One region of the Bacillus sp. AFS017336 genome, then DNA from elsewhere that is predicted to be linked to it. Evidence: riboswitches for the same ligand, from Rfam matches in the RefSeq annotation. Region 1 holds a riboswitch; the other holds the start of a gene.
What was found. A riboswitch is a leader RNA that binds a small molecule or an ion and turns the genes downstream of it on or off. The one in region 1 is predicted to bind cobalamin.
Positions count from the first base shown of each region.

Region 1 (5,047 bases):
CCAACTCTGCCGATTCACTTTATTTTAAATAAAATGGATTCGATTTATAGTAAAGAAGAGATTGAACGAGTTCGTAATGAAATACAATCAAAAATTACGGTAGACTTCCCAGGTGCTAAAGTATTACCATACTCATCTATTTATAATAATCAAGATCAGTTTAAAGACTTAGAACTATTTATTGAGAAGAATGTGCTATCAACTGAGGCTAATTCAAAGCAAACTGAGAAATTATTATTAGCAATTCGAAAACTAATCAATTTCCTACTTGAAAAACGAGTTGAAAAAGAAGACGAGTTACGTGCAACTGTTGAATGGAATGAAGTTCTTGATGAAAAGTTAAACGGTTTATTACATTCTTTAAAAGATAAAGAAATGGAACATTTAAATACAATTAAAAACTCATATCGTGAGCTAAAAGACGAATTAAAATATGACTTAAAATTAAGTGTTCCTGGCCTTTTAAAGGAATGTAAAGATTTAATTAAAGAAGATAGTGATTTCAGTACTATTCTTGAAACTGTAAATGAAGAGATGAATCAACGAATTGGTGAGTATGTCAGAGCGACTACTTTACCAAAATTAAATGAAGCACTTCAAAATTGGATTAAAGAATCTGGTGTATTACTAGAAGGTACTCAAAGCTATTTAGCAGAAATGAGTAATTCTTTAAATGAGTATATTGGAAATGAATATTTAAGCCTTGAGTGTGACTTTAAAGTATTAGATGACTGGCGCCGTGATGCAGATCGAATGACTAGTATGACTCAATTAGATGAGATGAATATATTATTAAACTCATCACCATCTCAATTTATTTTAAAGAGCTCAGGAATCTTATTAGGTTTATTACCTCAAAATAAATCGAAGCTTGTTGCTCAATACCAAAAATATGTTGATAATGTAAACTACGATGATGTTACATCTGACCTATCAACTAAGTTTTTCCTACAATTTGAAATGTTTGAAAAGACTTTACCAAGAGATTTAGCTATGTTCTTAAATGCTCCATTTGAGCAAATTCATGAGCTAGTTGATGAAATAAGATTAGCAATTTCTAACTATAACCGTACTTTAGATGACATGAAATCAAATCCAAGTATTTACTTTGATCCGATTACATTCTTCACAGTGCGTTTAAGACAATTAGAGTTTTTAACATTACGTAAATAATAAAAGAGTGTGCCAATATCAAAATGGCACACTCTTTTTTCAAGTTATTAAATCAATAATAAAGACAATTATTCTTCCGCAACTTCTTCATAAGGAATATGTACAACAATTGTTTGATAGCCCTCTTTAATTTTCACATAGCCACCCCAAGGGATTTGAAGGATTAAAAAGGCTCCTTTTGAATCAATTGAAAAGTGTGCAATTTTTTCATGTTCTTCATCAAGTAAAAGAACTTCTCTCTCATTTCCTACAGTTCGAATACCAGCGTGGCAATGAATTTGTATTTTCCAATTACCTAGTCTACTTAATAAGAGATGACTCATATAATAGTTCTCCTTCTATAAGTTGTTTTTTAAACTAACTTATTAAACTGATTAGTAAAATAGATACTTATATTGAGAAATGGTAAAAGGTTTATTCTATCTAACTAAATTCTATTCTTAAGAATGCTATCTTAAAACTATTTAGGTATGTTTTATAATTGATATTTTTTTATGGCTTTCCGCGTTATAAAATAACCAACTGCAATGATCGCAAACCAAATAATAATCATAAGAGAATTACCAATCAAGAAAACTGTCGTATTTTTAAATCCACTTACGATTGCATCAACATTTTGTTTAAATGTTACACCAATCCGGTCTCCAATCGTTTTTGGAGGAGTTGTATCAGTAATCGATGAAACTTCATTAATAAAAAGATTGATTGTACTGTAGTTTACAGCTGAATCATAACTTTTTAAAGTTGTTGTTAAACTTTCAATTTCGTATCTAACATCAGTTAATTGCTTTTCAATTTCTAAAATGTCTTTTAAAGAGCCAGCTTTTTTTAATAAATTCAATAAACGGTCTTCTTGAATTTTTAATGATTTCATACGCGTTTCTGTGTCAAAGTATTGATTGGATATATCATCAGTTGAAACAGTTTTTGAAATTACGTTTCCAATCTTATTTAAATTATTTAGAAATTCATTTAAATTTGTTGATGGAACCCTTACTGTATAATTTGCAGTTCTTGATGGTGATTGCTCAGAGTTGTTACTAGAGTACTTTTCCAATATGGATGTTCCGCTAATATGATTCGATTCGATATAGCCGCTCGAACTACTAACTGATTTTTCAAGAGCTGAAATGGTTTTATCAAATTTCTTTGTTTCGAGCTGTAATTCAGCTGTTTTTACTAATTTGCGATTACTAGCTTCAAGTTGTTCGAAAGGTTGCTTTTTTTGATCTTTGACCGAAGCATCAGTGTTATTTACAAAGCCCCTCTGATCTTGTTTTAACGATTTTGATGACATACTACTTATTTCTTTTTTTGAGTCAGGATTTGAACATGCAGAAACGAATAAACATACAAGTAGTATTAAAAATAAGTTTTTAAAAAAACGACGATAAATTAACATGAATTTAATCACCTCATATGTAGGTCGAATTTAAGGGTTGGAAAGATCCGTAATTAGTTTGGTTAGTTGTTTAATTTTTGTTTGTATTCCTTCCCTTTATTTCCTAATCTTTCATCAAACATTCGATTGCGATAGTAATTATTTTTTAGTTGCAGATTTTATATTTGTTAAAAATTTCTAATTTAACCTACTATACCATAAATAGAAGTAAGGGAAAGTGTGGTATTTAAACCAATTTTTGAACATTTTAAGTATATTTTTTAGTATGAAAAACCACATGCAAATCTATGGTGAGTTACTTTTATTTAATAGAAAAGTTATTAAGATATAATGAATGAATATTATTATTTTTGGAAAAGAAATAAATATTTTGACTATTTTTGTATTTTATGACAAAATAATGAAAACTAAATAGTAGGGAATAGGTGTAAATGAAATTCTTATTAATTCATTTACTTAAAAGGGAAGATTGGTGAAATTCCAACGCGGTCCCGCCACTGTAATAGATGAAAATTCTAAAGTCAGGAGACCTGCCTATTCTAACGACGCTGTTTGACCTACGAGAGATAGGGAGGTGCCTTTTGAAAGAAAGCTTAATTTAAAGTATTGTCATTATTTTATGTTTTCCAACGATCTTAAGGCATTTTTATCTTTTTTGAGATGAAAATGCTTTTTATTTTTTTAGGGGAATTTATGAAACTTCCAATTTTACATGCAAAAAACGATGGAAATTAAACATGTAAGACAGCAAAGTTGAAAGAATTGATGAAATTGGGTAAAGCCTGAATTTGAAATAAAGACTCGCCATGAGACAAAAAAAGATGAATTTTAACTTTGGTAAAATCAAAAAAATTAGAGAAATACATAATTCAATTAATTAAAAGTAGGGAGAAACCGATGAACAGTAGATACGTTAAAGAATCCAGAGTATTTGATAGTAGTAGAATATTTCCAACTGATTTAAATAACCATGGTACATTATTCGGTGGAAAGATGCTTGCAGCAATGGACTTAATTGCTTCTATTTCAGCAACAAAGCATTCGAGAATGGAATGTGTAACCGCATCGATGGATTCAGTCGAGTTTCTATGTCCAGTTCGCGAAAGTGATTGCATTTATTATGAATCATTTGTCATCTTAACAGGCTCAAGCTCAATGGAAGTATTTGTACGAGCTACTGCAGAAGACCTTCTTTCAGGTGAAAAAAGAGTGGCGGCAACATGTTTTGTAACTTTTGTTGCACTAAAAGATGGAAAACCTCATAAAGTAGTAGAGGCAATACCAGAAACTGAAGAAGAAATTAAATTACAGCAATTAGCATTTAAGCGTTTAGAAAGTCGCCAATTAAGAAAAAAACTAAGTAAGGAATTGGCATTAATTTGGAAAGAATAAAAGTAATGATTGAAATCATACTAAAAGTAAGCTAATATTAAATTAATATTTTTAAGGAGGCATCAAATTTAGACACTATGTACAATATCCGATAACTTTTAAAGCTAAAGAATTAATAGCAAAAAAGTACTCTGCCTGATAACAGAGAAATTGGATAAGTATGTCTATTTTTTGAGCCCATAATGAATATTAAGTAAATCCATTCAATTAAAAAAATGGTTTATTTAATAATAACTAAACTTTGTATATACTTTTTCGTATGTACTAGGCTTATTAAATTACATCCAATTTACACACAGGCAGATACTGCTTGTGTGTTTTTATTTTCTCTGGGCTAAAACAGAGGGATATTTTTAAATCGGATGGAGTGAAATATATGTTTATTATAAAAGCATCGAACATTGAAATAGAGTTAAACGGAATGACAATTTTTAAAAATGGAAATCTAGAACTAAAAGAAGGCGAACGAGTTGCTTTAATTGGTGAAAATGGAGTTGGGAAATCAACATTTATAAATGCAATTTTAGGAAATATTCCGCTTAATAAAGGGTTTTTGCAAATTCAATATTCAAAAGATGATATAGGTTGGCTTCTAACAGATGAAGAAGACCAGGAATTACTTACAGCAAGGGAAGTAATCGAATCATTTGATCAAGAACGTTATTTAATAAAGAAGAATTTAGAAAAGTTATCGCTTGACCTATCTAATGAAAAAAACATTGATAAATATAATGAATATTTAAGTAAGTATTTAGAATTAGATGGATATGACTTTGAAAATAAAATAGATCAAGTATTAAAGAAATTTCAATTACCGAAAGAGTTATGGAATATCCCGTTCAGTCATTTAAGTGGTGGACAAAAAACAAAAGTTAAATTAGCGAAAGTGATGATGAAACAACCTAAGCTATTAATTTTAGATGAACCAACAAATCATTTAGATACGGAGTCGATTCAATGGTTAACTGAGTGGTTAAAAAACTTTAAAGGTAGTGTGCTTTTTATATCACATGAACGACAATTCATTGATGATGTTGCGCTCGTTACAGTTGAATTAACGCATGCTGGCACATTTAAGTA
Region 1 covers NZ_NUCO01000034.1:50,900-55,946, forward strand. The annotation lists gene CN601_RS19465 (dynamin family protein) at 1-1,173, shown strand, start outside; gene CN601_RS19470 (hypothetical protein) at 1,242-1,496, opposite strand; gene CN601_RS19475 (DUF4349 domain-containing protein) at 1,649-2,575, opposite strand; cobalamin riboswitch at 2,982-3,127, shown strand; gene CN601_RS19480 (acyl-CoA thioesterase) at 3,473-3,967, shown strand; gene abc-f (ribosomal protection-like ABC-F family protein) at 4,344-5,047, shown strand, end outside.

Region 2 (5,047 bases), on a different contig from region 1:
ACTCCAATTGGTAATTCTCGAGGCGCGAGTACTACTCTCGATAAAATATCGGAACCTATTAAAAATATGGCTCCATTTATCATTGATAATGGCAGTAATTTTTTATGTAGTGGACCAACTAGCTGTCTAGTAAAATGCGGAACAACTAACCCTACAAACCCAATTGTTCCAGATACCGCTACAGCTGCACCAGATAAAATACTTCCTGTTAGCAAAATTAGATAAGTAGATTTTTTCACATCAATACCTATATGCTTTGCATTTGTACTACCAAATGTCATCGCATCTAGATGTCTATTTTGACTAAATAAAATCAAAAATGAAACAATTAAAAATGGTAGTAAACTTAAAGAATACTGAATACCTCTACTTCCAATATTCCCCATTAACCAGCCGATTACTGCACGTAATTCATTATTCGAAAATGTGATAAATAATGATAACAATGCAGAACAAAATGAACTGATTATGATTCCACCTAATATGATTGTTTCGACATTTAAAGAGCGATCTAATTTTCTTACAAATAATAATAAGATTAAAAGTGTACCAAAACCAAATAAAATACTAACTACTGGTAAAGTAAAGTAAGTAACAATCGGTAAACTTATTTGAAAAAATAAAACAAACACTGCTCCTACAGATGCGCCCGAAGAAACACCTAATGTAAAAGGATCGGCTAATGGATTTTTAAGTATACCTTGAAACGCGACTCCAGCTAATGAAAGACACGCTCCTACTAATCCAGCTAACAAAACTCTTGGCACACGGATATTCATAACAATTGTTTGAATATCTGCTGGAACATAATTAGTTTTAAATATATCATCAGAAAAGCTAGAAATGATAGAAGAAAAGGGAATCGATGTAGAACCAATCGAAACCCCTAAAATAAATAGAAAAATTAATAAAATAATTGGAAAGATAAAGATTAAATATGTATTATTTAAAAAGCTCTGGGTAAACCGCCTTTGCAATTGCTTCGACTCCCTCTGCAAGTCTTGGACCTGGTCTAGATGTTGTATCTGCATTAATATCATATACTCGTTTATTTTTGATTGCGCTTACTGTTTGCCAGTTCTTTCTAGCTATAATCGTTTTTTCTAGGTTTGGAGTAAAATCACCATAAGTAGTCAAAATTACGTCTGGGTTTGCTTTTATTGCTGATTCCTCACTGTACTGTACCCAACCTTTTTGATTTTCAGCTATATTTTTAGCATGAATCATCGAAATCATTTCATCTAGAAAAGTACCTTTGCCTGCTGTATATATTTCTGGTGGACCTGATATTTCAAGCCAAACCTTTGGATTTGTACCTGCTTTAGCTGTTTTTTTGCTAATTTCATCTAATTTTGTTTTCATTCCACTTACTACTTTTTTAGATTGCTTAGTTTTACCTGTGATTTCTCCAACTTGTAAAATTGTATCATATACATCATTAATAGTTGCAGCATTTTTAACGACAAACACATTGATTCCTGCTTGTTTTAATTGCTCTAAGCCATCTGCAGAAATTCCTAAACTTGATTCATGAGCTAATACTAAATCAGGTTTTAGAGAAATAATTTTTTCAACATTGTAAGTCATGTCAGCATTGTTTCCGCCAACTTTATCAATGTTTTTTACTTCCTTTGGATAATTATCAAAATCAGTTACTCCAACGACCTCTTTCCCTTCTCCAATAGAGTAAAGGATTTCTGTGTTACTTGGAATTAGTGAAACGATTCTTTTAGGTGCTTCTTTTAACGTAACTTCTTTTTTCGTAGCATCTTTAACAGTCATTGGAAAAGTTGCTTGTTCATCTGTACCTACATTCGATTTTTTTGGTGTCGTATCATTAGTACAACCAAATAAACCTAAACACAATAAAATCATGATAAAACTAGCTAAAAACTTCTTCATTTGAATCCTCCTAAAATTTTGGAAAGCATAAAAAAAACCCCATTCATTTTGAACGGGGCTGAAACAACATACATATACAAGAAGTCTTGCAACTGCTGCTTCAAACTCTTACTCCCCGAAGAATTGAACAAGGATGACTTTAGCAGGTCTACTGACTTTGCTTCAACCTACTCCGTCCTTCCCATTCTTTCGAACAGTGGATAGCCGTTTCGTCCACATTACAGTTGCGGGGACAGTTCTGGATTGTAACCAGATTCCCTTTTAAGCAATACTTGCACTAAACTCATCAATATTTCATTAATTCAATCGTAAGATATATTGAGTAAGAATTCAATTATTTTATTTATATTTTGTTGTGTAAAATACTATATTTCAATTATTTATCCAGGTGAGAACAGTCCAAACATAACTTTATTTAACTTGAAGTTTAGAAACTAAAATCTCAGGAAAATGTTTTATATGAAACAAGATTACTCTACATCTTTTTCGTTCATTCGTAAATCATGAGGGATTTTCACTTTAAATGTCGTTCCATGTCCAATCTCACTTGAAACCTTGATTGATCCACCATGAGCATTGACAATATTTTTAACAATTGCTAACCCTAAACCAGTACCGCTCCTACCTCTAGTACGAGCTTTATCGGCCTTATAAAAACGTTCAAACACAAATGGTAAATCTTCACTTGAAATCCCTGCACCCGAATCAATGAAACTAAATATTGTCGATGTTTCATTTTGACTTACAGATACAATTATTCTGCCATTTTCATTTGTATGTCTAATAGCATTATCAATTAAATTAGTAAAAACTTGCTCCATTCGATCTTCATCGATATATACATCTACATGTGGAACATTATCGATTTCACCAAATAGCTTAATATTTTTTTCTTTTGCTAGCCCTTTGAACTTACGTAAAATTCGATCTACAAATTGAATCAATGGGACATGATCTCGATTCAATTCAGTAAAACCATTTTCCATTCTTGCTAAATCTAACAAATCATTTACTAATCTACCCATTCGAAGTGACTCATCATAAATAATTTGTGACAACTCTTGCATTTCTTCTTTAGATTCTGCTACACCATCTACAATCGCTTCGCTATAGCCCTGTAGTAAAGAAATAGGAGTACGTAACTCATGAGAGACATGAGCTATAAAATCCTTTCTCATCTTCTCCAAACGCCTTTGTTCTGTCACGTCTCGGATTACAGCTACAACGCCTCTTATATTTGTCTGATTATAAAGTGGTGACATTAAAACTTGCCAATTACCTTGATCAAAATTTAATTCAATAAATTGCTTTTTCTCACTTACAACAACTAATTCAAATAAATCTAGTAATTCCTTCGTTAAAACGAGTGACGAGGTTTCTTCTTCAAAATAATCATCATTAAGCATTTTTAAAAAGCGTTCTGCCGGTGGATTTGTTGTTATAATTCGTCCTTCATTATCGATTGAAATAACGCCATCTACCATACTTGTAATTATATTAGAAACCTTTTCTTTCTCTTGCTTTAATGCATTCATATTAAAATTTAATTGTTTACTCATTTTATTAAATGAATAGGCTAGCTCTCCAATTTCATCACTAGAATGAATTGGCACTTTCACATTAAAATTACCCGAAGTCATACTACCCACAACTTCTTTCATCTTTCTTAACGGTGCTGTAATTTTTGATGAAAGGAAAAAAGAGAAAAATGTTGTTAATACGATTCCAATTGATGCAGCGAGCAAAACAAAATTAGTTGTTTGGTGAATCATTACTTTAACAGGTTGCAATGTTTGGTAAACAAATACAGCTCCATTTTTTGCATTAGCATTTAACGGCACACCAACAACTAATTTTTCCCTTTCACTATTTTCACCGTAGACTAGTCTTTTACTAACCTCTTTATCTTTAGTTAGTGTTTGGTCTAATACATCATCATTTTGTATTTCTTTAAAAGGTAAATCTTGTATTCCATATGTATTGTTTGAATACCACGGTTTTTGACCATCAATCGAAATAATTACTCTTGAATACCTACTCACAATATTATTTGATAAATATTCAATATTTGAAATTGGTTGGCCATTTTCAATTAATTGTGCAATTTTTGAAGCGTCATCCTTCATATTTTGTACTTGAAGGTCAATATAAAATTTTTCAAAAAAACCTATTAAGACAAATGTCAGAAAGGATAACACAAGAGATACTAATAATATAATTGTAAGCCAAAGCTTTCCAACTAAACTTCTTAGAATCATTACTCCTGACCTACTTCAAATTTGTAACCCACGCCCCATACTGTGACAATCATTTTTGCAGCATCTTCAGAGCTCTTACTTAATTTTTCTCGAAGTCGTTTGACATGTGTATCAACTGTTCGTAAATCCCCAAAAAAATCGTACTGCCATACAGATTTTAACAATGTTTCTCGATCAAAAACTTTCTCAGGTGACTTCGCTAAAAATAATAATAACTCATATTCTTTTGGCGTTAAGCTTATATCTTCACCAGCTACAATTACTTTATGAGCATCATTATCGATCGTTAAATGCGGAAACACTACTATGTCTTTTGCAGAAGTATTATCAGAAGTAAATACCGGTACTGGAGAAGCACGTCTTAATAGAGCCTTTACTCGAAGTACTACTTCACGTGGACTAAAAGGTTTAACGATATAGTCATCCGTACCAACTTCAAAACCTTGAACACGATTTGTTTCTTCACCTTTAGCCGTTAGCATGATGACTGGCGTTGTTTTAGTTTTTCGTAATTCCCTACAAACTTCAACTCCATCAATTTTTGGCATCATTAAATCTAGTACAATCAATGAATATTCATTCTTTAATGCTAAATTTAAAGCATCTTCACCATTATCAGCTTCATCAATACTATATCCATCACGTTCCAAATACATTTTTAATAATCGTCTAATACGATCTTCATCATCTGCTATTAATATTTTTATATTTTGTTCCATGCTTATAACCCCCTCTTCATAATTTTACATAATAAAAATCGTATATTCTAGTACAATTTGTGAACATTTTTACATAATTCTTTGAATTTATTATTTCCATAAATTAGTGAAAAAATCCAGAATCGAGCAGCGAAGAACTTAGGAAATTGTTTATAAATCTTTCTTTTC
Region 2 covers NZ_NUCO01000019.1:18,104-23,150, reverse strand. The annotation lists gene CN601_RS09545 (FecCD family ABC transporter permease) at 1-977, opposite strand, end outside; gene CN601_RS09540 (ABC transporter substrate-binding protein) at 943-1,902, opposite strand; cobalamin riboswitch at 2,027-2,199, opposite strand; gene CN601_RS09535 (ATP-binding protein) at 2,373-4,160, opposite strand; gene CN601_RS09530 (response regulator transcription factor) at 4,160-4,879, opposite strand.
Region 2: linked by a shared signal. The riboswitch ahead of CN601_RS09540 (ABC transporter substrate-binding protein) and the one ahead of CN601_RS19480 (acyl-CoA thioesterase) in region 1 are both predicted to bind cobalamin.